Regions from separate parts of the Enterocloster clostridioformis genome, predicted to be linked through region 2. Evidence: riboswitches for the same ligand, from Rfam matches in the RefSeq annotation. Region 2 holds a riboswitch; each other region holds the start of a gene.
What was found. Region 2 has a riboswitch for FMN ahead of ribD (bifunctional diaminohydroxyphosphoribosylaminopyrimidine deaminase/5-amino-6-(5-phosphoribosylamino)uracil reductase RibD). Riboswitches for the same ligand answer to the same signal wherever they lie in the genome.
Positions count from the first base shown of each region.

Region 1: linked by a shared signal. The riboswitch ahead of LA360_RS20645 (ECF transporter S component) and the one ahead of ribD (bifunctional diaminohydroxyphosphoribosylaminopyrimidine deaminase/5-amino-6-(5-phosphoribosylamino)uracil reductase RibD) in region 2 are both predicted to bind FMN.
Region 3: linked by a shared signal. The riboswitch ahead of ltrA (group II intron reverse transcriptase/maturase) and the one ahead of ribD (bifunctional diaminohydroxyphosphoribosylaminopyrimidine deaminase/5-amino-6-(5-phosphoribosylamino)uracil reductase RibD) in region 2 are both predicted to bind FMN.

Region 1 covers NZ_JAIWZC010000001.1:4,107,909-4,117,641, reverse strand. The annotation lists gene LA360_RS20690 (class II fructose-bisphosphate aldolase) at 1-605, opposite strand, end outside; gene LA360_RS20685 (hypothetical protein) at 618-938, opposite strand; gene LA360_RS20680 (dihydroxyacetone kinase subunit DhaK) at 1,011-2,009, opposite strand; gene LA360_RS20675 (DAK2 domain-containing protein) at 2,092-2,712, opposite strand; gene LA360_RS20670 (sugar-binding domain-containing protein) at 3,002-3,931, opposite strand; gene LA360_RS20665 (hypothetical protein) at 3,971-4,144, opposite strand; gene LA360_RS20660 (IS1096 element passenger TnpR family protein) at 4,168-5,880, opposite strand; gene LA360_RS20655 (ribosomal maturation YjgA family protein) at 5,877-6,263, opposite strand; gene LA360_RS20650 (deoxyguanosinetriphosphate triphosphohydrolase) at 6,283-7,689, opposite strand; FMN riboswitch at 8,140-8,258, shown strand; gene LA360_RS20645 (ECF transporter S component) at 8,408-9,016, shown strand; gene LA360_RS20640 (creatininase family protein) at 9,083-9,733, shown strand, end outside.
Region 2 covers NZ_JAIWZC010000001.1:2,595,498-2,605,230, forward strand. The annotation lists gene LA360_RS13045 (IS91 family transposase) at 1-769, shown strand, start outside; FMN riboswitch at 1,139-1,253, shown strand; gene ribD (bifunctional diaminohydroxyphosphoribosylaminopyrimidine deaminase/5-amino-6-(5-phosphoribosylamino)uracil reductase RibD) at 1,514-2,617, shown strand; gene LA360_RS13055 (riboflavin synthase) at 2,599-3,279, shown strand; gene LA360_RS13060 (bifunctional 3,4-dihydroxy-2-butanone-4-phosphate synthase/GTP cyclohydrolase II) at 3,326-4,525, shown strand; gene ribH (6,7-dimethyl-8-ribityllumazine synthase) at 4,583-5,101, shown strand; gene LA360_RS13070 (hypothetical protein) at 5,130-5,426, opposite strand; partial or broken gene LA360_RS31305 (FGGY family carbohydrate kinase) at 5,440-5,607, opposite strand; gene LA360_RS13080 (hypothetical protein) at 5,682-5,897, opposite strand; gene LA360_RS13085 (helix-turn-helix domain-containing protein) at 5,988-6,254, opposite strand; gene nrdG (anaerobic ribonucleoside-triphosphate reductase activating protein) at 6,360-6,896, opposite strand; gene nrdD (anaerobic ribonucleoside-triphosphate reductase) at 6,898-9,057, opposite strand; gene LA360_RS13100 (LacI family DNA-binding transcriptional regulator) at 9,330-9,733, opposite strand, start outside.
Region 3 covers NZ_JAIWZC010000001.1:4,481,950-4,491,682, reverse strand. The annotation lists gene ltrA (group II intron reverse transcriptase/maturase) at 1-455, opposite strand, end outside; gene LA360_RS22505 (hypothetical protein) at 677-901, shown strand; gene ltrA (group II intron reverse transcriptase/maturase) at 925-2,340, opposite strand; FMN riboswitch at 2,799-2,917, opposite strand; gene LA360_RS22495 (nitroreductase family protein) at 3,034-3,624, opposite strand; gene LA360_RS22490 (iron-containing alcohol dehydrogenase) at 3,689-4,873, opposite strand; partial or broken gene LA360_RS31995 (HAD family hydrolase) at 5,005-5,208, opposite strand; gene LA360_RS22480 (ABC transporter ATP-binding protein) at 5,121-6,209, opposite strand; gene LA360_RS22475 (LacI family DNA-binding transcriptional regulator) at 6,228-7,112, opposite strand; gene LA360_RS22470 (M23 family metallopeptidase) at 7,317-8,552, shown strand; partial or broken gene LA360_RS22465 (ABC transporter permease) at 8,634-9,626, opposite strand; gene LA360_RS22460 (ABC transporter ATP-binding protein) at 9,616-9,733, opposite strand, start outside.

The DNA of each region.
Region 1 (9,733 bases), 1.5 Mb from region 2:
CCTGTCAATTCCTTAATTTTCACAATCCGGTCAAAATCCAGCTTTGGCTTGGTGGCATAGAATCCGTGGACGGTTCCCACCGATGCAGCCAGGGCGTCTATTCCCGTATCCTTTACATATCTGGCCGCCAGCTCAGGGTCCGTATAAGCGTCGCTCACATCGTTGATGGCAAAGATTTTTCCCTCATGGCCTGTGACAATGCCAATCTCAGCCTCCACGTCCGCATTGCAGGCCTTTGCCATGACCACTACTTCCCTGGTCATAGCCACATTTTCCTCGTAAGCAAGGGATGAGCCATCATACATAACAGCGGAAAAGCCTAAATCCAGGGCTTTTCTCACATAGTCCAGGTCCTCGCCGTGGTCCAGCATGACGCAGACAGGAACCCTGGCCTCCTTCGCCATACGCACCATGATGGGGCCGATGATATGAATAGGCATCTCGCACTCGTGAAGCTGTGCGTGCTGGATAATAACTGGTTCCTCACGTTTCTCTGCCGCCCGTATGACCGCCATAAGAATTTCCAGATTCGGCGTGTCAAAGGCGCCTATACAGCATTGCTTCTCTTGCGCATACCGCAGAACATGGTTCATATTTACTAACATCCGGCATTCTCCTTACTTTTCCTCATAGAGTTCAACGATAGCATCATCCCAGATTACAAATGCCAGGCGCACGCCAGGGCCGCAGTCAGCCGGCCCGAATATGATTCTCTGAGCCTGGGCGGCATAGTGGTCCAGATCGTCCACCTTGTAAGCCACATGGGGCTGCTTGGAGAGAATCTCCGGGAAGGGCGTCCCCTCCTCGAATTTCAGGTACTCTATCTTAAAATCATAGTCATCCACATTGCTTACCCAGAACTTCATGTCCTCGTTATATGTCATGCCCTCTTTTTTGTTCAGGACCGGGATTCCTATATGCATATATTCTGTCGCCATGACCGATATCCTCCTCATCTTTCTCTCAAACTGATTTTTCCTTGTGCCATCAGAACGTTCTTAAACACCCTCTTATTTCTTCATATACGGCGTATTGCACGGCGCGTTCCAGTAGTGCAGAAGCTCATCGTCCATCTTTGCCATGAACATCTGGAAGCCGGCCTGCTCCTGTACGGTAAGAAGCTCTCCCACATAATTGGCCACAATCTCGACGTTCTTCTCCTTCAGGCAGGATACGCACCTGCGGTAAATGATGAACAGCTCCATCAGTGTAGTGGCGCCGGTTCCGTTGAGAATCAGCATGATTTTCTCGCCTTCCTTGATATCCAGGTCAGCCAGAAGGCCGTCCAGCATGATCTTAGCTGTTTCATCGGCTGACTTCATGGTCTGGCGTCCGCCGCCCCCTTCTCCATGCTGTCCCATGCCGATTTCCATTTCATCCTCGCCCAAGTCGGCAAGCAGGCTTCCTGTTGCGGGATGGGTCGCTCCAGATACGGCTACGGCCAGGGTAGCCATGTTATCTGCAAACCGCCGCGCAATGGCAGCCACTTCCTCCAGGCTCTTTCCCTCGGCAGCCGCTGCTCCCGCTATCTTATAGGTGGGAATACATCCCACCAGTCCCCTCCTGTCGTCGGCGTTGGAGCGGGGCGCATTGGCGATATCCTCCTGGGTCACTACTTTGATGACATTTAATCCTTCCTTTGCGCATTTCTTCATGGTCAGGTTGCCGGTAAGCATGTCGCCTGCATGGTTTAAGACTATGTAGAGAACGCCCTTGCCCTTGTCTGCCAGCTTTATGGCGTCCAGGCAGGCCTGCGGTCCGGGAGCCGCGAAGACATCTCCCACCACGGAGATATCCACCATTCCCTCTCCCACAAATCCGCTGATAGCCGGCTCATGGCCGGATCCGCCCTGGGTCACAATGGTAACCCTGTCGGCTTCAGCCAGCTTATTGTTAATGATCATGCGGTTTTCGCCCAGGGTCACCAGCTCCTTGTGCGCCTCGGCAAAGCCTTCTAACAGCTCAGGCGTCAGATTCTCAGGATTGTTTATAAATTTCTTCATCTTCATAATTTTTACCTCTCCCATTTTATTTTATTGACCGCATCCGTATGCCGTCTACTTCCGTATGCCGTCTACTTTCGTATGCCGTCTACTTCAGTCCGTCGCAAAGTCCCGCAAAAAACAGGGATGTGCTCACTGCCCCCGCGTCCGGGGTGCCGATGGTCTTCTCCTTATAGCTTCTGGCCCTGCCATACTTGGACACATACTGCTCGCTTTCCTTTGCGCCCTTGGCCGCTGCCTCCTTCGCAGCCTCCAGGACAGCCATCACATCGTCTTCTGCGCTTTGAGCCGCTTCCACAGCAGGAATCAGGGCGTCCATCATAGTCTTATCCCCCACGCCCGCGTTGGTGATGTCTTCCATGGCCGACAAGCATTCCGTAAACATTTCCTTCAGAGTCCCTGCATCAATGGGCTTATTTCCTTCCAGGGGACCTGACAGTCCTCCTATCATGGTTCCGTATAATGGACCTGCGCTTCCGCCTCCGATTTCCATGGTATTATCTCCCAGGTCCTCCAAAAAAGTCTCCACGTCATCATCATCCCAGCCATCAAGGCTCTTCTCAATCAGACCGGCAATCTTGCCAATGGCGACGCCGTGGTCCCCGTCACCGAATCTGGAATCAATCTCGCTGAGATAATCCTTGTTCTCATTCCAGACCTGGGCAGCTTTTCTGAGCATCTTTGTAATTTCCGCTTTTGAAAGTAACATATGTAACCTCCTCTCATGCATTTTCCCAAAATTATCCATGATTTTAGATTAACATTTGTTAGTTTATTTGTCAATTATTCATCGTGCCTTTCTCTGTTTTTTGCCCTAATGCACAAAAAATGCGCAGTTTCTTTAGCAAACCGCGCATTTATGGTTACGTATGTAACCTATGTTTCATTGGCCCGCACTGTGCAATCATACATTCTCATTGTACAATCATCAGCTCTTGCCGCGCACCAGGTCTGACCTCACATGTCCCGGCCTTTTTATCGCTCTTCATCCCCGCTCATCATTCCAGCGCTTCCCTGACCACATGCTCCGGTGCAATAAAATGTTTCAGGTAACCGGTCTTTAAGGCTCCCCGGAATGCCTTTGGGCTGGTATTGGCAGAACAGATACCCACCACATGCCTAGTCCCGGACAGAAGCTCCAGTGGAATCTGAATGGCGTAATCCGTATCTGACCGGATAATATGCCCCTGGCTGTCCATAAAGTAGTTTAGGATGCGTCCCACTGCCTTCTGCCGTATAAGCTGGTCTCCATATCTGGCCTCCGACGCAAAATCCGGTACAGAAGGAAAATTCCCGATATTGACCAGCGCCACATCCAGTTTTTCCCAGACATGATATATCTCGTGGTAGCTGTCCAGCTCCCTGGTCAGTTTCAGCTCCTGCTCAGAAAGCACGCAGGCCGGTGAATAGATAAATCTGGGCTGGGCCCCGCTGTGCTCCGCAATGGAACGAACCAGCTCATTGGAGTGGTAATTTTTAAGTCCCACACCGCCGTTTCCTATGAGCGGGCAGACAAATGTTCCTATGGGAACCAGCGTCTCCCTCTGTTCCATATGCTTTACCACATCACCGATAATGTGGCCCCATCCAATGCCCAGGCCGGTGCCTCCCAGCCCTGACAGATAAGAGATGGCCGCCTCTGCCACAGCCTCATTGGTGGTCTGATCATTTGGTCCGTCGGGCACAGCCACACCGTCATAAATCCCGAAACAGCGTCCCACCAGTTCCATGAGGGACAGCGCACCGCCGGACTCCTCCTGCGGTGCGCTTATCCGTATAGTGACGATTCCCTTATCCCGCGCCTCCTTCAAAAGCTTGCTGACCATGGGGCGGGATATACCGTATTGGTCCGCAATCTCACTCTGGGTCCTGTCCTGCTCGTAATACATTCTGGCCACATCGACCAGACGCTCTGTTTTCTTATCCATACTGCCTCTTATTCATATCGCTGGTGCCGCTTTGGCATGTCACAGAAGCGTATACTCCAGCATCTCATACGCCAGCCCGCTGCCCTCATTGATATCAGCAGGCAGAAGATCCCTGGCCACGCATTTCTCATCGTCATCCGGAACATCCACGCGTTTCAGATAAGCATAATCCCCGTCAATCCGTTCCACTCTGTAATCCACACGTTCAAACATGGCTGCATTCCACCTCCGCTTCCCTACTTACGGCCGCAGCACTGGCGGTAACGCTTGCCGCTGCCGCAGGGACAGGGCGCATCCGGGTCAATGCGGGCTGTCTTGGCATCCAGCTCCACCCGGTTATAACCACAGTTTCCAACCGTCCTGGTTTCCTTCCATACCTGTTCCATGATTTCATCGAATCCGTTCATCTTTTCCTGGGAATCCAGGTTCAGTCCAAAATGCTCCATGATGTCTTCCACTGCTTTCGGCGTTGTCCCCAGCCTTACGTGATGATGGATGGAGGAAGCTGCCTCCCGAGCAGTCTCCTCATCGCAGCCAACCATGGCCAGGAAAAATGCCTTCAGCGGGCGGATATGCTTCTTAAGCTCCACTGCTCCGGTTCTGGCAATCTCCTTCACCTGCAGGGCGGAAGGTATATAAAACTCCTTGCCCTTCTGATAATTCAATACATCTTTATAGGCATCTGCCTGAATCAGATTCCAGTCAATAAACCGGCCGTCCCAATAAGCAAAGTCTGTCCAGACACCTTTCATCTCACGGCAAAGGCGGGTGATTTCCCCTGCATCCGCCTCGCAGCCAACTGCCCTGCAGATTGTCTCCACCTGCCCCGCGTCAGCGGCGCCGTAAAGGTAAACCGCTGCCTTGCAACAAGCCCATACCTGGCTGCGGTAATGACGATCAGACCGGAATTTCTCTGTATTCATCTCATCATATGCCTTTGCCACATCTGCGGGAACAACTGCTGTACCCAGGCTGGTAAACCCGCAGTAACCGCCATAGTGCAGGAAGTTCAGAGCTTCCAGGTCTCCCTGGTATTCTATACCTCCGGCTGCTGCGGCCTTCTCAAACTCTGCTGTGGTCTCATCGCTTAAGGTGCCGAAGAACCGCCCCATGCGCTGGGAATCCAGCAGGGCGGCGGCCAGAGCCGGAGCCAGCTTATTCTTACCCAGCTCATCGCATCCCCCAATATGATGAACCTTGGCAATGCGCAGCAGCTCAGTCTTATCAAATCTGGAAAATAATTCCTCCAGAGTATGGATTACCCTTGGAGCCGGCTTTTGTGTTTCCGGCTTTTCAGCATCCTGGATACCGGTTTTCTGTTTGCCGGCGGCATGTTCCTGTACCGCAGGTTCCCGGACCGCATCCTCCTGGGCGTTTTCCGCTCTGCCTTGTCCAAATGCCGGATGTGCCTTTAGATTGGCGTTTACTTCATCCAGGTCATACTCTCCCATTCCCTGCTGGCAGGCCCATTCCTCCATCAAGTCATGGTCCTCAGCCTCAGGGTCATCCAGCTTATCCAACAGGTCATAGTAACCGCCTATACCGCCGCAGTCCTCCGGAATATTGTCTCCCTTATACTTTAACACCTGGGGATAGCTGTATTCATACTCCACTTCCTTCTCCATAAGAATCTGGTGTTCCCATGTATCCCCGAAGTCGTAGGTATATATAAAACGAGGGTTCTCTGTTATTAGAGTTCCAATCTGTGTGCCTTCCTCCAGCACATCGCAGCCGCAGGATTCCGCCAGATCGTCTTCCTCCCACGTTTCCCTTATAAGCAGCCCCGGTTTCTTAAACTCAAACTTGTGCAAATGGTAATCACACCAGCCAAAGGCCCCCTGAATCACCTGATGGAGCTGGCAAAATGTAAACTGCTCCGGCACCACCACGCGTCTCCATATAGGCGGTTTACTGCCTTTTATGGTAATTTTCAACTGATAACCTTTCATAAGGCCCTCCTTCGAATTTCAAATATTTGTATAAGCAGGCATCCCGCGCCGTAACAGGCTATATCCTTCCAGTCAAAGACAGAACCCAGGATAATCCTGGCCGCGGCGTTCCCCTGCAGCCCCAGTATCTCTGCCAGACGGAAATACTGCATCACCTCCACACAAACCGCAAAGAGAAACACATATAACGGCAGCCGCTTCATTCCCACTGGTACGAACACCCTGACAAAACAGTACACCAGTACCACCACCAGCATGTCCCCTATATAAGGTCTAATGATGCGATCATGAACATACAGGGCGATAATTAACTCAATTATAAAAACAATGATACTTGCGGCCAGATATCCCCACCTGGCCCTGTATTTTCTCCCGCTATCCATCGGGCCTCCCTTTGGCCGTCTACCGTATACCATTGAGTTCCTGATACATATCCTTGGCAAATGTATCTGTCATGCCGCAGATATAATCCGTCACCAGCAGCAAACGAAGATACAGCCGTTCCGCATCATCCCTGTCCCGGGCGCACATGGAATATATCATCTTATAATTATCAGATATAAGGGAAACCAGCTTTTTCTGCACCTGGGTCATGGGCAGATCCGTATCGTAGGGAATCACAGCGTCCACAAACCGGTCCAAAAGAAAGTCAAATATTGTCTGGGCCGCTATCTCCAGCTTCAGGATGGGTCTGGTGCTGAACGCATACCGCAAGGCAATATCCCCCAGTGCTTCCATCAGCAGTTCCACATCCGTACCCGCAAAAAGGTCGCTGGTATAGGTACCTTCCATAATAGATTCATAGTTGCCGGCAAAACATTCCGTAACGCCCGAAATCATCTGGCCCTGGACGCTGATAATCCAGTTCTGCACCGCATACTGGTCCGGTCTGTCATATCCCTTTCCCACGGCCTTTCCATACTTTTCCTCCAGCCATGATACAATCTGGATATAGTGGTTTGTCTGGCTGCCGGCCTTATACGCTTTTAACTCAGCCAAAAGGCGTTCATAAGAAATGCAGCCCTTCTTGACCGCGTCCTCGATGTCTGCCGTCTTATAGGCAATGTCATCTGCTGCTTCTAATATGAATGCCAACGGATGTCTTTTTCCCAATGTGCCGGTTGACACCTGCACATCCTGGAAATTCTCCCTGTCGCCATGGAAATATCCCATCTTCTTGGTTCGGATATCGCCGCTGTCCTTATCAATCTCCAGGGAAGATACCGGATACTTGATAATAGTTCCCAAGAGAGCTTTTGTCAAGTTCATGCCATGCTCATCCACCAGAAAATGAAGCCTTGTCACCACCCTGAACGCCTGGGTATTTCCCTCAAAATGACAAAAATCTTGCACCATCTGGGGCTCCAGAATTTCCGCAAGGGTTCTCCCTCTAAACGTAAGCCTCTCCAGGTTCTTCTTAAACCAGTCCTGAATAGCTGTCTCACCAAAGTGGCCAAAGGGAGGATTCCCGATATCGTGAATCAATCCGGCGCACTGAAGAATGTCACATACCGCCGCCTTATGTTCTGGCGTAAAAGTTTCATCCTTGATAATAGTGCGGATGCTCTCTGATATATTCTGTCCCAGTGATTTGGCCAGGGATGAAACCTCCAGAGAATGAGTCAGCCTGGTACGGATGAAATCACTCCTGTCCAGCGGAAACACCTGGGTTTTATCCTGGAGGCGCCGAAAGGATGCACTGCCGATAATCCGGTGATAATCTTTCTCAAACTCTGTCCGCAGGTCCGTGGAGGACTGTTTCTTGTAGCTGCGGATGCGGTCGTCGCAAAGCAGTGTCTGCCAATCCATACATACCTCCTTACTGCTTTCCCGCCGGAGTCCTGTCCATTATAATCCATCAATCACGGCTGATTACACTGGCCGCGGACAGGACAAAACACGGGATACGTTTCATTCTAGTATATCGGAAGTCGATTCGCCTGTCAAATCTGCCTTTCATATGCGTTTCAATCCAAGCTTGGCCATTTAACAGAGCGCGACCACATCTTATACAAATGCGTATTTTGACCTCATGTCAGTGGGGGACACTGTTTTTTCTCCGCCCGCCGCTGACGTTACGTTTGTTTCCGGCAATTTATCCCTCCACCTGTGGAGGCGGAGGATTCTTTTGCTTTTTTGCTAAACATGCATCTATATCTATTATCAACAAAATCGTGAAAAAAGCAACAAAAAACTGCATCTTTTGCAGTTGACAGCCATTGTTATTTGTGATAATTTAAAATGAGATAAGCAAATGAATAGGTTCTTCGGGGCAGGGTGTGATTCCCTACCGGCGGTATAGTCCGCGACCCGCTGCATGCGGCTGATTTGGTGCGATTCCAAAACCGACAGTATAGTCTGGATGAGAGAAGACAATTTTGTTCATATAAATATTGAGTATCCTCCCTTATTTATATTGACTATGAAGTTAATCTCAGGTTCCCCGGAACCTGAGATTTTTTGTTTCCTGGAACTTCATTCATTGCTGAATCACCGTATCGAAAGCATTTATCAAGGAGGTTTTGCTATGAAAACAAAATGGAGTATTCAGAAACTTATTTACACCGGTATGCTGGCCGCAGTTGCCGGCGCCCTCATGTCCCTGGAATTTTCCGTTCCAATGATGCCGCCCTTTTACAAGATTGACTTCAGCGATGTGCCGTCCATTATTGCCCTGTTCCTCATGGGGCCAGCGTCCGCCGCCTGGGTGGAAATCATCAAAATCATCATCAAGCTTCTCACGGTCGGCACCAATTCCATGTATGTAGGGGAATTTGCCAATCTTATCGGGGTTGTATTATTCGTAATCCCCATGTGGGCAGTTTACAAAAAAGGCGGAAAGACCCGCCGGGCAGCAATCGCGTCATTGGCAGTCAGCGTCCCCATCAGGACCTTGTTTGCCTGTTTCTGCAATGCATTTATCACCCTTCCCCTGTATGCAGCGGCCATGGGGCTCCCTCTGAACCAGGTGATTACCATGGTGGCTGCGGTAAATCCGGCCATCAGCGATCTGACCACCTTCATCTTTATGGCCACCATCCCCTTCAACCTGATTAAGCTGGGGCTCAACTGCTTTGTGGGGTATCTGCTGTACACCAGACTGCTGGCAGTTTATCCGGCTGTGAGAACCGCGTGAGGAAATACATGAGGAAACGCTGTAAGGAACGAGGGCTGAAAAATCCAGTCAGGAGGTTATATACACATGATTCAAAATTATAGCGATTTAACCCGGTTAGAGATGGAACAGGTCAACAAGGATGAAACCATTGTACTGATTCCCCTGGGTGCGCTGGAGCAGCACGGAAACCAGGCTCCGCTGGGTACGGACGATATCATCGCAGAGGCCATGACAGACTATATACGCAGGGAGTTGGAAGTGGAAAATTCAGATTTTCCCATGCTGATATTTCCGGTCATCCCCGTAGGCTTGAGCACGGAGCACAGGAATTTCTGCGGCTCCATCACATTTAAACCGGATACCTACTACCATATGTTATATGATATCAGCACCAGCCTGGTCCGCCACGGTTTTAAGAAGCTGGCTTTTCTGGTGTGTCATGGAGGAAATGCTCCCATTGTACAGGTCTTAAGCAGGGAGCTTCGCAGCGAGTTCGGCATCTCCCCTTTCATTCTTTCATCCGGGGCCTTTAGCCATCCGGATGTGACGGCCACGATTTCAGAAGGAAATATCTGGGACTTCCATGGAGGTGAAATGGAAACCTCCATGGTCATGGCCGTGGACCCGTCCCTGGTAAAGTCAGAGACCTCAGAGGCGGGAATTCCCACTGCATTTAAAGACAATCAGGCGCTGAAACCTTACGGAAATGTATCCATTGGCTGGGTATCCGAGGAT
Region 2 (9,733 bases):
TGCTGATAAGAAGTGGCTCGGGGCAACACCCGGGATTATCCAAGTACTTCATACTTGGAATCAGGAGCTGGATTACCATGTACATATGCACTGCATTGTTTCCGGCGGCGGGCTTACCGGAGATGGAAAAATCCGTAAATCCTCATCTAAGTTTTTTATCCGTACGGAGGTCCTGCGGGATAAGTTTAAGGGGAAATATATGGCACACCTTGTCTCCCTTTATGAAAGCGGCTCCCTTAACTTTTCATCCTCCTGTGAAAACCTGCGTAATTCTTACCACTGGAAGGAATTTAAAAATAAGCTTTATGAAATGGACTGGTGCCCCTACATCAAGAAAACCTTCAACGGCTTCGGCAATGTCATTGAATACCTTGGACGCTACATCCACAAAATCGCCATCTCTAACAGCAGGATCCTTTCTGTTACGGAAGATACGGTAACATTCTCTGCCCGTGGAAAAAAGCCGGGTGAACCAAAACGTCAGATTACTCTTGGCAACACGGAGTTTATACGCCGTTACCTGATGCATGTGCTGCCTTCCGGCTTTCAGAAAATACGCTATTATGGTTTTCTGAACAATCGGATGAAATATAAGAATCTGAAGGTTATCTTTAAGCTTCAGAATGGACAGCGTTTCAAGCAGCGTTACGCCGGAATGTCCCTGGCAGAGCTTTTAAAAGCAGTCTGGAATTTCGATATCTGTGTGTGTCCTGAATGTGGTCATACAGCCATGAAACAGCTGGGAAGGTGTCATGTTCCTTCTTCCTGACAGGCTGCTTTCCTATATATTTTTTAAGACCTGCCATCGGGAGGTCTGCGAAGCATACCCAAAAATATGGGATACAGCTAAAATCGTCCTGCTTCTGCATTGCAGACCACCATAATCCACTATTTTAAGCTTCCCTGGGGAAATACTATCCCCATACAGCCTATGGCTAAAGTTCCGCGACTTGGTACAATTGGAAAGAATCACATTCAGAGCAGTTTATCTTTTGCATAAGCTGTTCATTTTTTTGTCGCTCTGAATCTGATACTTTCCTTAAGAATTATACCACAATGCGGCCTGAGATTTAAACGTTATTCCAAAAATCCTTCTTGACATACCGCCCAACAGTGCTTATAATAACAATCAATTGAATAAACTCTTCAGGGCAGGGTGCAATTCCCTACCGGTGGTACAGCCCACGAGCCGCAAGGCATGATTCGGTGAAACTCCGAAGCCGACAGTACAGTCTGGATGAAAGAAGATGAATCGTTGACATGGACGCGCTTACGCGCTTTTCGTGGCTGGCTGACAGTGCCCTGGAATGGACTATCATTCCAGGGCTTTTGTGTACCTCCCATGCCCATGTCCTCCTGAAGGCGCGAAACATTGTGCCTTGTGGTTTTATATTTTCTGCCTTGAACGATACGGTTCAAGGCATTTTTTTATAGAAGTTTTTAAAGCTGTATACCAGGGGACAGGCCATGGCAGCACCATGCGGGTCCCTGCATTTGTAAAGGAGGCACTGCATTGAATGATACTGATTACATGTCCATCGCACTGAAACTGGCCGAAAAGGGCTGTGGAAAGGTCAGCCCCAATCCCATGGTGGGTGCTGTTATTGTAAAGGAGGGCCGCATCATCGGCCAGGGCAGCCACCTCTGTTTTGGCGGTCCCCATGCAGAGCGAAATGCCCTGGCATCCCTGACCGAATCTCCCAGGGGGGCAACCCTGTATGTAACCCTGGAGCCCTGCTGCCATCACGGCAAGACTCCGCCCTGCACGGACGCCATCGTGGAAAGCGGCATCCGCCGGGTCGTCATAGGCACAAGGGATCCCAATCCCATGGTGTCCGGCAAAGGCACCGGAGTTTTAATAACCAACGGCATTGAGGTGACAGAGGGTATCCTGGAAGAAGAATGCAGGGAGCTCAATCACGTATTCTTCCACTACATAAAGACCGGGCGTCCCCTGGTTGTCATGAAATATGCCATGACGCTGGACGGCAAGACAGCCACCCGGGCCGGGCATTCCCGATGGATTACAGGGGAGCGCTCGCGCCAAAGGGTCCATGAGGACAGAAGCAGGTATTTTGCAGTCATGTGCGGGGTGGGAACCATACTGGCCGATGATTCCCTGCTCACATGCCGCCTCCCGGCTACAAGGAATCCGGTGCGGATTATCTGCGATTCACGGCTTCGCACGCCGCCGGATTCCCGGGTTGTCACCACCTGTTCCCAGGCCAGGACCATACTGGCCACCTGCTGCCCTGACAGGAAGGCATGGCTTCCCTATGAGGAAAAGGGCTGTGAAATCCTCCTCCTTCCGCCCCGTGAGGGACGCGTGGACCTGAATGCCCTCACAGAACACCTGGGACAGATGGGCATTGACAGCGTCCTGCTGGAGGGCGGCGGCGCCCTCAACTGGTCTGCCCTGGACCAGGGAATCGTAAACAGGGTCCAGGCTTACATTTCCCCAAGACTCTTTGGCGGCGCAACCGCCAAAACGCCTGTCGGCGGCAGCGGGGTGGAATTCCCATACCAGGGCTATTCTCTGGGAAAGACCAAAATCACGGCCCTGGGCCAGGACATTCTTATCGAAGGAGAGTTGGCGCCATGTTCACAGGAATCATAGAAGAAACCGGAATCCTGCTGTCTGTTAAGGGCGGTTCATCCGGTTCCCGCCTGGTCATCGGAGCAGACAGGATCCTGGAAGATATAAAAAGAGGGGACAGCATTGCCGTCAACGGCGTCTGCCTTACCGCGGCATCCTTCGATTCCGGCTGTTTTTTGGCGGATGTGATGCCTGAAACCCTGAAGCGTTCCAATCTTGGCTGTCTGCCCATCAAAAGTTCTCTTAACCTGGAACGGGCCATGATAGCAGGCGGCAGGTTCGGCGGACATATTGTGTCAGGCCATATTGACGGAACCGGGACTATTGTAAATGTTGTCCGCGACGGCAACGCCCTGTGGTACACCATCCGTTCTGCCCCGTCCATTCTGCGCCGCATCATTGAAAAGGGATCCATTGCCATAGACGGCGTCAGCCTGACGGTTGCCCAGGTAAGGGAACAGGATTTCAGCGTATCCCTGATTCCCCATACAGCCTCCCACACCACCCTGGGAGCCCTGAAACCGGGCCGCGTGGTCAACCTGGAAAATGACTGCGTGGGGAAATATATCGAAAGATTTATGAAAATCTCCCCGTCTGCCCACAGCACAGAAGATGAGGACACCAAAAACAGGGGGACCGGCAGCCGGATCACACCGGAATTGCTCAAACAATGTGGATTTTGAGCAGCCACGGAACAGGACCATTAAAAATAAGGAGGATTACCGCACCATGGAAGGATTCAACACCATAGAAGAAGTACTGGACGACCTGCGCCAGGGAAAAATCGTACTGGTGACAGACGATGAAAGCAGGGAAAATGAGGGCGATTTTATCTGCGCCGCCCAATATGCCACCACGGAAAACGTGAATTTTATGGCAGTGCACGGCAGAGGTCTTATCTGTATGCCCATGAGCACACAACTGTGCACAAGGCTTAAGTTCCCGCAGATGGTATCCGACAATTCCGACAACCACGAGACAGCCTTTACCGTATCCATTGACCACATAAGCACCTCCACCGGCATTTCCGCGGCCGAACGGGGCGTAACGGCCAGACAGTGTGTCAATGCCCTGTCCCGGCCTGAGGATTTCCGTCGTCCCGGCCACATGTTTCCGCTGGCAGCCAGAAAAAATGGGGTGCTGGAACGGAACGGCCATACCGAAGCCACCGTTGACCTGATGCGTCTGGCCGGTCTCAGTGAATGCGGACTTTGCTGTGAAATCATGAGGGAGGACGGAACCATGATGCGGATGCCCCAGCTTCTTCAATACGCCGGACAATGGAACATGAAAATCACCACCATCAAGGCCCTCCAGGACTACCGCAAACAGCACGATACGCTGGTGGAATGCGCTGCCGTCACCCATATGCCAACCCGTTACGGCACCTTTAAGGCTTACGGCTACAGGAACCTGCTGAACGGAGAACATCATGTGGCCTTAGTAAAAGGTGAGATTGGGGACGGCCGTGACTTATTATGCCGGGTCCACTCGGAATGCCTGACAGGCGACGCCTTTGGCTCCCTGCGCTGCGACTGCGGACAGCAGCTTGCCGCGGCCATGGCCCGGATTGAGCAGGAAGGCAGGGGAGTTCTCCTCTACATGCGCCAGGAAGGCAGAGGCATCGGGCTTCTCAATAAGCTGCGGGCTTACGAACTGCAGGATCAGGGCATGGATACCCTGGAAGCCAATCTGGCTCTGGGTTTTCCCGGGGATTTGAGGGAATATTTCATAGGCGCCCAGATATTAAGGGACCTAGGTGCCAGGACCCTGCGGCTTCTGACCAATAACCCGGATAAGGTATACCAGCTCTCCGGCTTTGGCCTGGATATCAAAGAACGGGTGCCGATCCAGATGACGCCCACAGACCATGATCTGTTCTATTTAAGGACAAAGGAACAGCGCATGGGACATTTGACACATTATTAAGGAACCTGACACATTATTTTAAGAAACCATCACATGCTAAGAATAGGAGAATACGCCATGTATATATTAGAAGGAAAACTTGTTCCAAAAAAAATAAGGATAGGCATTGTCGCATCCCGTTTCAATGAATTCATTACCTCCAAGCTCCTGTCCGGCGCCCTGGACTGCCTTCGGCGCCATGAGGTGCCGGAGGACGCTGTCACGGTAGCCTGGGTTCCGGGCGCCTTTGAGATTCCACTCATCGCCTCCCGTATGGCTTCCAGCAGACGCTATGACGCCGTCATATGCCTGGGCGCCGTAATCCGGGGCAGCACCAGCCACTACGACTATGTGTGCAGCGAGGTCTCAAAAGGCATTGCCCAGACCTCCCTTACCACCGGGGTCCCGGTCATGTTCGGCGTTCTGACCACGGAGAACATCGAGCAGGCCATTGAACGGGCCGGAACCAAAGCAGGCAACAAAGGCTATGACTGCGCTGCGGGAGCCATAGAGATGGTAAACCTGATACACGAACTCCGCCAAAGGACGGCGGATGACAGCTTATCCGCCATGCCCCCGGTCCAGGATGAACCGTGACGCCCGGGCAGGCAGGAGTCCTGGTCCTCTATGAGCTGCCGCCTTTCCTGCTCACGGCCGCGCAGCTTCCCCTCCAGTCCCAGATAGGCGCGCTTTCCTGATTCCACCGGAGGCAGCTCATCCTCACCCTCCCGGAACCAGGCTGCCACGGAGTCACGCCCTCTGCCTTCTGCATCTTTCCGCCGCCCGGCCATATGATATCCTCTGCAAATGTGGATATAAGAAAGATATAAGAAATCCGAATAAAATGCAAATCCATGACTCCGCAGTAAAAGCTGTGTTCCCCGGCCCGGTCCAGCTCCTCCGGCACGCGGTCTATGCGCATTTCATGGATTATTTTGGGGCGCCCCCCTTACGTTTTCCATGAACCACGCCAGTTTTGAGGCTGGAAAGTAGGGCGACAGATTGATTCCTGTTGTACGACGCACCCATTCCGCTTTTCCCGATTCCTCCACCCGCGCGCAGATATCCTTTGCCCTGGAACACTGCCATACGATGGCATCCGCCTTCTTCTCAATGGCAGCCTCAATCATGGATACCCGCTTCTCCGGATCCACTTCCTCCTGGGGAATGGCGATAGTCAGGTCCACGCCAGATTATCCGCTGTCTGCTGCGCAAAATCAGATACGGAAATCCACCAGGGATTGTTCAGTGTCTTTCCCTCCCAGTAAACGCTGATGCCTTCCTTTTTCTCAGTTCCCGCTTCCGCCTCCCCGGCACTGTCATTGGTGGCGGATACTGCCTCCAGTCCATTGGACGTGCAGGCTGCCAGGCTCAGGGCCGCCATACCAGTCAACAGGATAGTCCTCAAGGACTTCGGACAAAAAAAGAGCATATACAGCATAAAATGCCGTATGCTCTGCTCATCTTCTATTTTTGATTTGTTTTAATCTGTTATTTTTTTCACACTTCCGCGTTTCACCGGGCTGGTCCCTATCTCCACACCGCACAGATAGGCCACCGCCTTGCTGGTGCCCTGTACATTGTTGATTCTCTGCTCCTTCAGCATGTATCCGCAGTCCATTTCCTTTATTTTCTGGATGATTTCCTGGCGGCGCTTCTCACCCACTCCTGGTTTGTTATTTAAAACCAGAGAAACCGTAGCCGTGGACACCCCCAGCATTTCCGCTATGTCTTTTGCTCTCAGCGCCATTTACAGACCCTCTTGCCATACAATTAAGTTGATTTTACTAAATTATTAACTAAATTGCAATACCAAAAGGCATTCCGGATATCTCCGGACATCTCCATGGAAAGCCTAGATTCTTCCGCTGCCAAGCTCCAGCAGCTTCACGCTCCCGCTCTCAAGAGTGGCCCTGAGATTCAGAATGCGCTGGTTGGAGGACCCCCGGAAGGGAAGGCTGATATCCTTAAGAGCCTCCACGAACCGACCGTCCACCAGCACGTCAATCATGGACAGCATCCGGTCCGTATATTCACACCTGGCCCGGCCGTCCTTCAGAAGGTCCTGTTCCAGGGTATATCCTGTATAGCACCACAGATTCTTCTGCGGATAGCGGGCCCTCACCTTTTCCAAAAAAGGCACCAGCACCTCCTGGTTCTCAGGCTCAAACGGCTCTCCCCCCAGAAGGGTGAGACCCTCTATATAATCCGGAGCAAGGGCTTCCAGGATTTCCTCCTGCGTCTCCCCTGTAAAGGGTATCCCGAAGTTAAAATCCCACGCCTCCTCGTTAAAACAGCCCGGACAGTGATGGGTACACCCTGACACAAACAGGGATACCCTCACGCCTGCGCCGTTGGCAATATCATTCTTCTTGATTGTACCGTAATTCATCTTATAAATGGAGCACCCTTTCCTTGATTTCCTGGGTCCTGCCCTGGTTCCAGAACTGAGTTCCGATATAGCCGCAGGTTCTCCTGGCCACGTTCAGCTTGTTCTCGTCCCGGTTGCCGCACTTGGGGCATTCCCACACCAGCTTGCCGCTCTCATCCGTCACAATCTGAATCTCGCCGTCAAATCCGCATTCCTGGCAGAAATCGCTCTTTGTGTTTAACTCCGCGTACATGATATTGTCATAGATATACCGTATGATCCCCAGCACGGCCGGAATATTGTTCTGCATGTTGGGCACCTCCACGTAGCTGATGGCTCCGCCGGTGGAAAGAGCCTGGAACTGCGACTCAAATTTCAGCTTTGAGAAGGCGTCAATTTCCTCGGAAACATTTACATGGTAGCTGTTGGTAATATAGCTTCTGTCCGTCACGCCCTCGATGATGCCGAAACGCTTCTGGAGGCATTTGGCAAACTTATAAGTGGTGCTCTCTATGGGCGAACCATAGATGCTGAATCCGATGTTAGTCTCATCCTTCCAGCGGTTGCAGGCCTTATTCATGTACTCCATGACCTCCAGGGCAAAGGGAGTGGCCGCCTGGTCGGTATGGGACTTTCCGGTCATGTACTTCACGCACTCATAGAGCCCCGCATATCCCAGGGAAATAGTGGAATAACCGCCGTAAAGAAGCCTGTCAATGGTTTCGCCCTTCTTAAGCCTTGCCAGGGCGCCGTTCTGCCAGAGAATGGGCGCCGCGTCGGACAGAGTGCCTCTCAGACGGTTGTGGCGGCACATCAGGGCCCGGTAGCACAGATCCAGCCTCTCGTCAAATATCTTCCAAAAGGCTTCCATATCCCCGCCGGAGGACAGGGCCACATCCACCAGGTTGATGGTCACCACGCCCTGGTTGAAACGGCCGTAGAATTTATAATTCCCGTTCTCATCCTTCCAGGGGCTTAAGGCGCTGCGGCATCCCATGACAGGGAAGCAGTTTCCTTCCTTTAATTCCATCATCTTCTTCTCGGAAATATAGTCGGGAACAAGGCGCTTGGCCGTACATTTCGCAGCCATCTCGGTCAGGTAATAATACTCGGTTCCCTCGTTGACATTATCCTCCTCCAGTACATAAATCAGCTTGGGGAATGCCGGCGTAATCCACACGCCCGACTCATTCTTCACGCCCTGGCAGCGCTGCTTCAGAGTCTCCTCGATAATCATGGCCAGGTCCTTTTTCTCCCGCTCGTTCTTAGCCTCATTCAGGTACATGAACACGGTCAGGAAGGGGGCCTGTCCGTTGGTGGTCATCAGTGTGATAACCTGATACTGGATGGTCTGGACTCCCTTGGTAACCTCCTTACGAAGTCTGTTTTCCACCACTTCATGGATGGCTTTCTCGGAAGGCATGCAGCCAAAGGTCTTTACCTCTTCCTGAACCTCCGCGTATATTTTCTTTCTGGACACATCCACAAAGGGAGCCAGATGGGCCAGGCTGATGCTCTGCCCGCCGTACTGGTTGCTGGCTACCTGGGCGATAATCTGAGTGGCGATATTGCAGGCCGTGGAAAAGCTGTGGGGCTTCTCAATCCTGGTCTCGCTGATAACCGTGCCGTTCTGCAGCATGTCCTCCAGATTCACCAGGTCGCAGTTGTGCATGTGCTGAGCAAAATAATCGGAATCATGGAAATGAATAATGCCCTCCCTGTCCGCCTCCACGATATCCTGCGGAAGGAGCATCCTCTTGGTCAGGTCCTTGCTGACCTCGCCGGCCATGTAATCTCTCTGCACACTGTTAACCGTTGGATTCTTGTTGGAATTCTCCTGCTTCACATCCTCGTTATTGCACTCAATCAGGGACAGAATGCGGTTATCCGTTGTATTGGCCTTGCGTATGAGGGAGCGCTGGTAACGATATCTCACATAATCCTTTGCAAGCTCAAACGCGCCTGTAGACATGATCTGGTTCTCCACCATATCCTGGATCTCCTCAACGGACACGGCCCTGTTAAGTTTTACACACTTGTACTCAACGTAATCCGCAATGTCCTTAATCTGCTCCAGACTCAGCTTGTTTTTTCCGGCAGCCGTATTTGCCTTTGCCACAGCCACCACGATCTTATTGTTGTCAAAATCCTCTTCCGCGCCATTCCTCTTAATAATCTTCATCGTCACTACACTCCTTTTATCCAAATGCTCTCCCACGCTGCCTGTATTCAGGTAAACGGTTTAAAGGCATCTTATCACAGAATACTGAAAAAATCTGTTGCTTGTGCAACAGTATAAGATTTTAGCACTAAATGTTGTGTTTTTCAAGAGGAAGTATACGATAAGATGTATTTCAGAAAAATAAATCAATTGGCTGAAATCCCGGCCAAACCCGAAAATAAGTCTGACAGCAAAAGGCGTCCTATTTCAGGTAGTCACCTGCCGGGGATGTGTTATATTGTTTCAGTATCCCAATCACCACAGAACCGTCCGGTTCCCGCACAGCTCTCCCTCTCCACCAGGTGGTGGGGAACAATGATTTTCGTAGCCACCAGCTCCGGATTTTCCACATGGCTTATCATCTGGGCGGCTGCCTCGATTCCCAGCTGGCAGGCATTCACATCCACGGATGTCAAAGGCGGAAATGTAAGTCTGGAGAGAAGGGAATTATTAAAGGACAGGATGGATACATCTCCCGGAATGGATAGTCCCAGACCAATACAGGTCTTTTCCAGGGCCACTGCCAGTATGTCATCGCTGACCAGCACGGCCGTGGGTCTGTCCTCTCTTGCGAACAGGGCTTCCAGGGCCTGGTCCTGCTCCTCCGGCACAGAGGGCACCTCCACGCACAGCTGGC
Region 3 (9,733 bases), 1.9 Mb from region 2:
TGTTCTTCATATAAGGGCGTCAGTTCCTGTGCGATTGCCTGTTGGATTACCCTGTCTACCACTGTGGGTATCCCCAGTTTCCTTGTTTTTCCTTTCTCCTCTTTGGGTATTTCTACCCTTCGGACTGGGTTTGGCTTGTATTTGCCTTCCCTCACCTGCTCGACCAATTCGGACTGGTGTTCTCTCAGGTAGGGTAGAAGTTCATCCACCTGCATTCCGTCAATCCCACCAACGCCTTTGTTCGTTTTGACCTTCTTATAGGCGGCATTTAGATTGTCGCTTCTAAGAATCGTATCTAGCAGGTTGTCCGTCCGAAAGTCCGTGTTGGTGTCGGGGTTCCCGGTAATCCTTTCATGGGCGTACTCTCCTGTTTCCCTTCCCTGTTCCGCAGGTATCTCTCGCAGGTAGTCCTCAATATGAAGTTGTCTGTACTTAATTCCATGTCCGGTTTCCATTTGGTAACGACACCTCCTACTGTTCAGTCCTTCCCGGTGCGTTTGCGACCGCCCGGTACTATGACCTCTGCTGACTTCTCACGGCAAGCTTTACTCCGTGACAGCGAATGTTTTATCGCCACTTTCACGTCCGTGAGACCTCCCCGGGTACTCACACGTTCTTTCCCACTTATACCTGCCCCGTTTACTGCTGGCGTTCCGTGCAGTTATTGGACTTTAGTTTGTTAGGCAACCTCATCCACGCTTCACAGCCTATCCGGACAACTTTTACAGGCCAGTGGTTTGCCTCCGGCTTCCTTCAGACCCCACCTCACGATGACGCCCTTGCCATTGGCTGCACCCTTCCCACTGCCGGGCGGGTCAGGGACTTTCACCCGTTAGAACGTGCGCCCGCCGGGCGCACATCGGATAGGGGAGATTTTAACCTCCCCTTCCACACCACGTAGCGTACCGTTCGGTACTACGCGGTTCAATAGTTTACTCGGACTTTCAGATAGTGGGCAGTCATATCGGGATAACCAAGTCTGTCCACTATGATTCTTTTGGTGAGTGCCGAGTTGAGCATTCCCGCCGCTCTCCACACTCCCTTTCGGCAGTTCGCCATCTCATGCACCTTCCACTCTGGTAAATGTAACGCCCGCAACATTTTATATCTTGTGCGTACCTTCTTCCATTGTTTCCAGTACACCGCTCGGATTCTGTGGCGCAGCCACTCATCCGTCTGTTCCATCAGGCTTTTCATGTCTGCATATCGATAATAGTTAATCCATCCCCTTGCATAGCTTCGGCGTTTTTCTTCCCTCTCCTGATTGCTCCATTTGTTCCCTCTGGTTGTCAGCTCCCGTATCCGGTTCTTCATTTTTGCCACCGACTTCGGGTGTATCCTCATGCGGCATTTCCCTTTATGCCGGTAAAAGCCGTAGCCCAGGTATTTTATCTTGCTGACGTGGCTCACTGTCGTTTTCTGAAGATTGACTTTCAGAAACACTTTTCCTGTGATGAATGGCACAATGTTTTCCATTGTCCTCTCTGCGCTTTTCCTGCTTTTGCACAGAATCAGGCAGTCATCCGCATACCTCACATACTTGTGTCCCCTGCGCTCCAGTTCCTTGTCCAACTCATTCAGCATGACATTTCCACATAAGGGACTTAGCGGGCCTCCCTGCGGCACGCCCTCGGTCGTTGCGTGAAATCCTCCGTCCTCCATTACTCCGGCTTTCAGGTACTTGTGTATCAGCGAGATTACCCTCCCGTCCTTCACCGTCCTCGACAGCACCTCTATCAGCTTGCTGTGGTTCACCGTGTCAAAGTAGGATTGTAAATCCATGCTGACCACGTAGACATATCCTTCGTTGATATATTTCCTACATCTTTCCAGTGCGTCATGCGCCCCTCTGCCGGGACGGAATCCGATGCTGTTGTCAGAGAACTGTTCTTCATATAAGGGCGTCAGTTCCTGTGCGATTGCCTGTTGGATTACCCTGTCTACCACTGTGGGTATCCCCAGTTTCCTTGTTTTTCCTTTCTCCTCTTTGGGTATTTCTACCCTTCGGACTGGGTTTGGCTTGTATTTGCCTTCCCTCACCTGCTCGACCAATTCGGACTGGTGTTCTCTCAGGTAGGGTAGAAGTTCATCCACCTGCATTCCGTCAATCCCACCAACGCCTTTGTTCGTTTTGACCTTCTTATAGGCGGCATTTAGATTGTCGCTTCTAAGAATCGTATCTAGCAGGTTGTCCGTCCGAAAGTCCGTGTTGGTGTCGGGGTTCCCGGTAATCCTTTCATGGGCGTACTCTCCTGTTTCCCTTCCCTGTTCCGCAGGTATCTCTCGCAGGTAGTCCTCAATATGAAGTTGTCTGTACTTAATTCCATGTCCGGTTTCCATTTGGTAACGACACCTCCTACTGTTCAGTCCTTCCCGGTGCGTTTGCGACCGCCCGGTACTATGACCTCTGCTGACTTCTCACGGCAAGCTTTACTCCGTGACAGCGAATGTTTTATCGCCACTTTCACGTCCGTGAGACCTCCCCGGGTACTCACACGTTCTTTCCCACTTATACCTGCCCCGTTTACTGCTGGCGTTCCGTGCAGTTATTGGACTTTAGTTTGTTAGGCAACCTCATCCACGCTTCACAGCCTATCCGGACAACTTTTACAGGCCAGTGGTTTGCCTCCGGCTTCCTTCAGACCCCACCTCACGATGACGCCCTTGCCATTGGCTGCACCCTTCCCACTGCCGGGCGGGTCAGGGACTTTCACCCGTTAGAACGTGCGCCCGCCGGGCGCACCTATAAAAGCCCCGGATACGCAAATAATCCGGGGCCTGTTCATCTACCACTTACACACCTTCTTCTCTCATCCAGACTATACTGTCGGTTCTGGAATCACACCAGATCAGCCGCCGTAGCGGGTCGCGGACTATTACCGCCGGTAGGGAATCACACCCTGCCCCGAAGAACTTTATTTAATTATAGCTGAATCATAGCACATATGAGGACGGTTGGCAATAGTCTGCATATATTTTCTGCACTTCAGTCCCGGCGTCTCAGTCCCGGTATTCTGGCTCCATCCTTTCGTCTCATCGTCTCCAGACCACCACGTCCTCAAACCCTTTTCGGGGCCTGGGTGACGGCGACTCCTCCGGATAGCCGAAGGCCACGGCTGCCACCAGCTCACCCCCGCAGTCCATCCATCCGCACAGCTCCTCATAGGCAAAGAATATATCGCAGATCCACAGACTTCCGATTCCCAAATCCGTTGCTTCCAAAAGCATATTCTCAATTGCCGCGCTGACAGACTGGATATTACAGAGCTCATAAATCCTGTCCTCGTCATTCAGGGGAGCAAACAGCCCTTTTCCCAGGGGATTCAGGACAAATATGACCACCGGCGCCTGTTCCATGATTTGGACCGTGTACTCCGCGCCTCTCAGGTGCCTGCTGCTTTCCGGCAGCATGGCTCTGCCTGACTTTTCCCTCTGGATGCCGGCCCGAAACGCCCTCAACATTTCTTCCTTTGCCTGTCCCTGGATGACCATAAATTTCCACGGCTGTCTGTTCTTGGACGAGGGAGCCTTTATCCCGCTTTCTATAATTTTACAGATAATATCATGCGGTATTTCCCTGTCTGAGAACCTGCGTATACTCCTGCGGCTGTTAATTGCGTCCATTTTCTGTCTCCTTCTTGTTGACCGGGCAGGCCAAACTCCCATGGCCGTTATTCTGCCATCCCGGTTATTCTCCCATAGCCATCCTGTAAATTTCCATCATTTCTTCCTTGCCCAGTTCCCGGATGCCCGGCAGGGTGCGCTTGCCCATGTTGGTGCACTTCTCGGCCATCTCTTCCAGGCGTTCTTCCTCCACACCAAGTTCTTTTAAGGAGGACGGCATACCCAGGCTCTTATAGAAATCCTCCGTGGCCCGGATTCCTGCCAGAGCCGTGTTCATAGGGCAGTCAAAATCCATGTCTATGTTCCACACCCGGACCGCATACCGGGCAAAGCGGTTCACATCGCCGGGGCACACAAACCTGGCCCAGGACGGCCACAGGGCTGCCAGACCTGCTCCGTGGGCAATGGACGGGTACATGCCGGAAAGCTCGTGCTCCAGCTGGTGCACCTGCATAAAGAAATCCCTCCCCGCTCCTGTCAGTCCGTTATGGGAAAGGCTGCCTCCCCACATAAGAGCGGCCCTGGCTTCATAGTTATCCGGCTCTTTATCGGCAATCCTGCCCGCCTCCACCGTGGACTTTAACAATGCCTCGGCTATGCGGTCCGTCAGTTCCGTGTCCCTGGTCCTGCTGAAATACCGCTCCAGGGTGTGCATCATGATATCCACCGTACCGCAGGCTGTCTGGTATTTGCTTACCGTACAGGTCAGCTCCGGGTTGCAGATGGAAAACAGGGGGCGGTGGGTCACGCTGTTAAAGCCACGCTTAAATCCATTTTCCTCATTTGTGATGACACAGGATGCGCTCATCTCGCTGCCGGAGGCAGAAAGCGTCAGAATGACGCCCACCGGCAATGCCCTGGCCGGCACAGCCTCCTGGCGGAAATAGGTCCACACGTCCGCATCCGGGTTTCCCGCGCCGTCCGCTATGCACTTGGCTGAGTCAATCACGCTGCCTCCTCCAACAGCAAGCACCAGGTCCACGCCCTCCCTAAGACACAGTTCTATTCCCTCTTTTGCCTTTGCCAGAGTGGGATTAGCCTGTACGCCTCCCAGCGTCACATACTGTATTCCCTCTGCCTCAAGGGCTCCTGTAACCGCGTCCAGAAGTCCGGACTTCCTTGCGCTGGCCCCTCCGAAATGCACCAGCACCTTCTTAAATCCGTATTCCTTTACAATCTTTCCTACCTGCTGATGGGTATTCTTACCAAATATCATCCTGGTTGGTGTGAAAAACTCAAAATTCTCCATTATGCAATCCTCCTCTATGCCGCTTTTATCACTGCTTTCATTATACATAAATCAGAGGGCTTTTTCCACTTAAATCTGCTGCCTGTATTTTCCTGCGCCAGCTTTCCCATTTTTCTCCGGATAAAGTAAAAAAGGGCCCCGCGGAACGTTTTCACCATCTGTTCCTGCCAGGCCCCTCCGTAGGTTCCCCGTACCAGTCTTTCCAGTGCTTCGCCCGGGAACCGGCGCCACGACATCTCCTCATGCTTTACCAGGATAGGATAATAGTATACCCCGTTGTCCGCCGCGGCCTCACAGTCTCCCGGCGCATCCCCCACCATGAGCACATGGTCCGGTACAGGATGCGCTCCCCGCCCACTTCCAGGTAAATGGTTGTCTCTGAGCCGGCGGGCATCACGGAGTATACTTCCGCTTCTATGCTGCCCTCTGCCGGTCCGTCCAGTATCTCCGCCAGCTCCGGTCTCACCCCGACCACCGCCTCAAAGCTGCCGTCGCCGGGAGCTTCCCCGGTAAAGGACTTCTTATCAAAGGTCACGGTTCCCAATACGGATTCCACGGTCATGGCATCTCCCGACACCCTGGCCTTTCCCGGAAGGAAATTCACCTTTGGATTGCCGATAAAATCAGCCACCCGCAGGGAGGCGGGGTTTTGGTACAGCTCCATGGGAGGCGCCACCTGCTCCAGTACGCCCTCAAAGAAAATGGCTACCTTGGTAGACATGGTCAGGGCCTCTGTCTGGTCATGGGTCACATAGATAATGGTGGTGCCTAACTCCTGATGGAGCCGTTTGATTTCACTTCTCATCTCAATTCTCAGCTTGGCGTCCAGGTTGGACAGCGGCTCATCTAAAAGCAGCACCTCCGGCTCCGACACAATGGCCCTGGCTATGGCCACGCGCTGCTGCTGTCCGCCGGACAGTTCCGATGGGTACCGGTCAATGAACGCCTCAATCCTCATGCGCTTTAAGGCGTTTTCCACCTTCTTTCGTATCTCCTCCTTGGGCACCTTTGCCACCTTAAGGCCAAAGGCCGCATTGTCAAATACCGTCATGTGGGGCCAAAGGGCATAGGACTGGAACACCAGGTTAAGATGGCGTTTTCCCGGTTCCTCATAAAACTTTTCAGGCGCGTTGACAATCTCCCTGTCCCCCATGTACATATACCCTTTCTGGGGTTTCTCCAGGCCGGCCGCCACGCGCAGGGTGGTGGTCTTGCCGCAGCCTGACGGTCCTAACAGGGTCATAAACTCCCCGTCCTCAATCACCAGGCTGATGTCCTTTAACACATGGTTCTTGCCATAATATTTATTGATTCCTCTTAATTCAATTCTGCTCATCTTTCATATCCTCCCGCATTAAAAGCCCTTGGTGATGTCCGCGTCCGTAAAGGTATTTGCAAACCAGTAGACGAAGAATACCAGCACAAACATAACGATGGTCACTGCACTGGACAGCTGAATCAGATTTTCCGCCGAATAGGCGTACGCCATATAGGGCAGCGTCTGCTGGCTGGGCGTCATGAGTATGACTATCAGGTCCAGTTCCTTCATGATGCTGATGAATACCAGCATGAATCCGCTTATCATGCCGCCCTTTGACAGGGGGAACACAATCTTAAAGAACCTGCGCGGGAACCCCGCGTTTTCCACCTGGGCGGCTTCCTCCAGCTCCGTGCTGATCTGGAGCATATTGGACGTTCCTGCCCTGGAGGCAAAGGGCATGTTTTTCACCACCGCGATACTGCCGGCCTGCTCCTCGTCGGCGCAGACATAGGGAATCCCGCACTGGCCCGTAAGCTCATTGAGGGCCACCATGGGCACGTTGTGAATGAACTCACTCATGCTCTCCGTGCTCCTTGGACCAATGGGAAATATCAGGATTCCCTCCACCTGGTGTTCTGCCAGAAGCTTCAGATAATCCCTCTCTGCCCTCAGTTCCCGGAAGCTGTTGCACAGCAGCACCTGATACCCCCTCTTGTGAGCTGCGTCCGACGCCTTCACCATGAGTTCGGAGTAAAAAGGACTCATGATATCCGGCATGATGATGCCTATGGTCTGGGTCCTGCGCTTTACAAGACTCCTGGCCAATCCGTTGGGGGTGTAGGAGAGCCGTTCACATACCCGCAATATCCGGCTGCGTTTTTTCTCGCTGATGCCGTCCATCCCGTTTAACGCCCTGGATACAGAGGCGATGAATACCCCTGCCTCTCTTGCAATATCTTTGATTATTACTTGTTTCATATTAGGCCTTCTCCCCATTTCTCCGTTTTAAAGAATGGTTTTCGTAAAATTTACGGCCGTATACGTTTACGGCCAATAGAAGATAATTTTTCTTTTGTACAAATTGCCCCCTCTCCCCTCATTCATGCATAAAGCACCTTGGGCAGACATAAGATTACTCCAGGACCCATATTTCCCGAAAGGGTGTCAGGAGGCGGTTATATTATGAGATTCTTCCGAATGCTCCGGGAGCATTTACATATCAGTGCAAAGACAGTGATTTACGGGGAAATGCTGGTGCTAAGCCTGCTGTGTCTCAGCATATTCCTTTTTAAAACAGATCCGGGCCAGGCAGTCATAAGCCAGGCATCCAGGCTGGCCGGATACATGAATCCCCTGGAAAACACGGACAGCGCGGACCCGGACAATACAGAGACAGATAAGAAAGCGGATAAAAATAAGGATTATATCAAATGGGTGGACTTTGGTGTCACCTCAGAGGCAATGAACCAGGCATTCCGCCTTGACGTGGACACATGCCGATCTGACATCCATCTGAACTGGGTGGATTTACTGGCCTATCTGGGTACCCGTTACGGCGGAGACTTTTCCAAATATAAGCCGGAACACATGACCGCGGTGGCTGAAAAGCTGAAAAACGGCGAAACCACCATGGAAGAATTGACAAAAGACATGAAGTATTACTCGTATTACCGCCAGGCTTACGGGGCTGTATTAGACGGCATGGTAGGCCAGTTTGAGGCAGAGATACCGGCAAGCGAGGCCCCTGCCGCTTATCTTCCCTCAGGCGTGGCAGGGGGAGCCCCCGGAGATCCCGCCACGGTCTGGGTGACAAAATACGGACTCAAGGCATTTTCCCCCATCGCCAAAGGATTTCCCTACAGTGATTTTGACGACTTCGGCGTGGCCCGCAGCTATGGCTTCAAGCGCCAGCACCTGGGCCACGACATGATGGGCCAGGTGGGGACTCCGGTGGTTGCCGTGGAATCCGGCTATGTGGAAGCCCTGGGCTGGAACCAGTATGGCGGATGGAGGCTGGGAATACGCAGCTTTGACCACAAACGCTACTACTATTACGCCCATCTGCGCAAGAATTACCCCTACCAGTCCGGCCTGGAGGTGGGCAGCGTGGTGCAGGCCGGGGATGTCATAGGCTATCTGGGGCGCACCGGTTACAGCCGCACGGAGAACACCAACAACATCGACGACCCCCATCTCCACTTTGGCCTGGAACTTATATTCGATGAATCCCAAAAGGACAGCAACAATGAAATCTGGGTCAGCTGTTATGAACTGGTAAAATTCCTGAATCTGAACCGCTGCGAGACGGTGAAGGTGGAGGGCACTAAGGAATGGAAGCGAGTGTACGGCATCAAGGACCCGTCGGTACCGGCTCAGCCGGCTACGCCGTCCCAGCCCACAGAGCCGCCCCAATCATAAACATTCTGCGATACCCCCATATGGTTCGGACTCGTCCTCAACCACCTCGGCAGCAACAATCAGGTCATTCACCGGGGACATATCCACAAACACCTGCATCTTGGCAGCACGGAAGGAGGTGTACACAACCATGCACTGGGGTATGATGGAGGTGGCTGCCAGCAGATAGATAAACAGGTGGATGAAAAAGCCTTTGATTCCATAGGCCTCCTTGGGCTGTATCGGCCTCATGGAGCTCATGGTAAAGGACTTGGTATTCACATACCATTTCTGAAGCAGGAACACGGTGGCGGTGACTACCACCATGATAGTCGCCATACATGCCGCAAAGTTGGCGGAGCCGCCTGTCTCTCCCACGAACTCGGAGTATACCAGGGTAGGCATAACGCGGTATCCCTCGCCAATCAGGGCAGGCGTACCAAAGTCCGCCATACAGTTCATAAACACCAGCAGTGCTGCCGCTATGAGGGTAGGGGTTACAAGGGGCATGATTACGGTAAGGACCTTTTTCAGTCCCCCGCATCCCAGGCTTTCCGCCGCCTCTGACAGGGCCACGTCTATCTTTTTGAGGGCTCCCGACACATACATATAGATAAAGGGATACAGCTTAAGTGCAAATACCAACAGCATTCCTCCAAAGCCGTAAATGGACGGCATATGGATTCCCAGGCCCTTTAAAAGCTGAGTCACGGTGCCGCTTCTTCCCAGAAGCAGGATCCAGGAGTAGGCGCCGATAAAGTTGGGGCTCATCATGGAGATGATGAACAGGATTTCCAGCGCTCCTTTTCCTTTTATCTTATAGAACGACATGAAATAGGCCAGAGGCACGCCCAGTATAATGGCCGCCACTGTCACGCTGAAGGTCAGCTTAAACGAGTTGAGCAGTGCGCTCTTATAATACTTCTTTGAAAAGAACCTGGCATAGTTGTCAATGGTCCAGACCCCTGTCTCCGTGTCCTTGAAGCCGCTTAAGAAAAGACTGATGAGCGGATAGAGAAGGAACAGGGCAAACAGGGCAATGATGACCACTGTCACAAAAGTCCAGAAGTCCCACCTGATTTTCTTATTCGTCATATCTCTTCACATCCTTTATCAGACTCTGTTCCATGTCCTGGGTGAACACGTTGATTTTATTGGGGTTCGGTCTAAGGCGTATCTTTTCTCCCACCGCGAATATACGG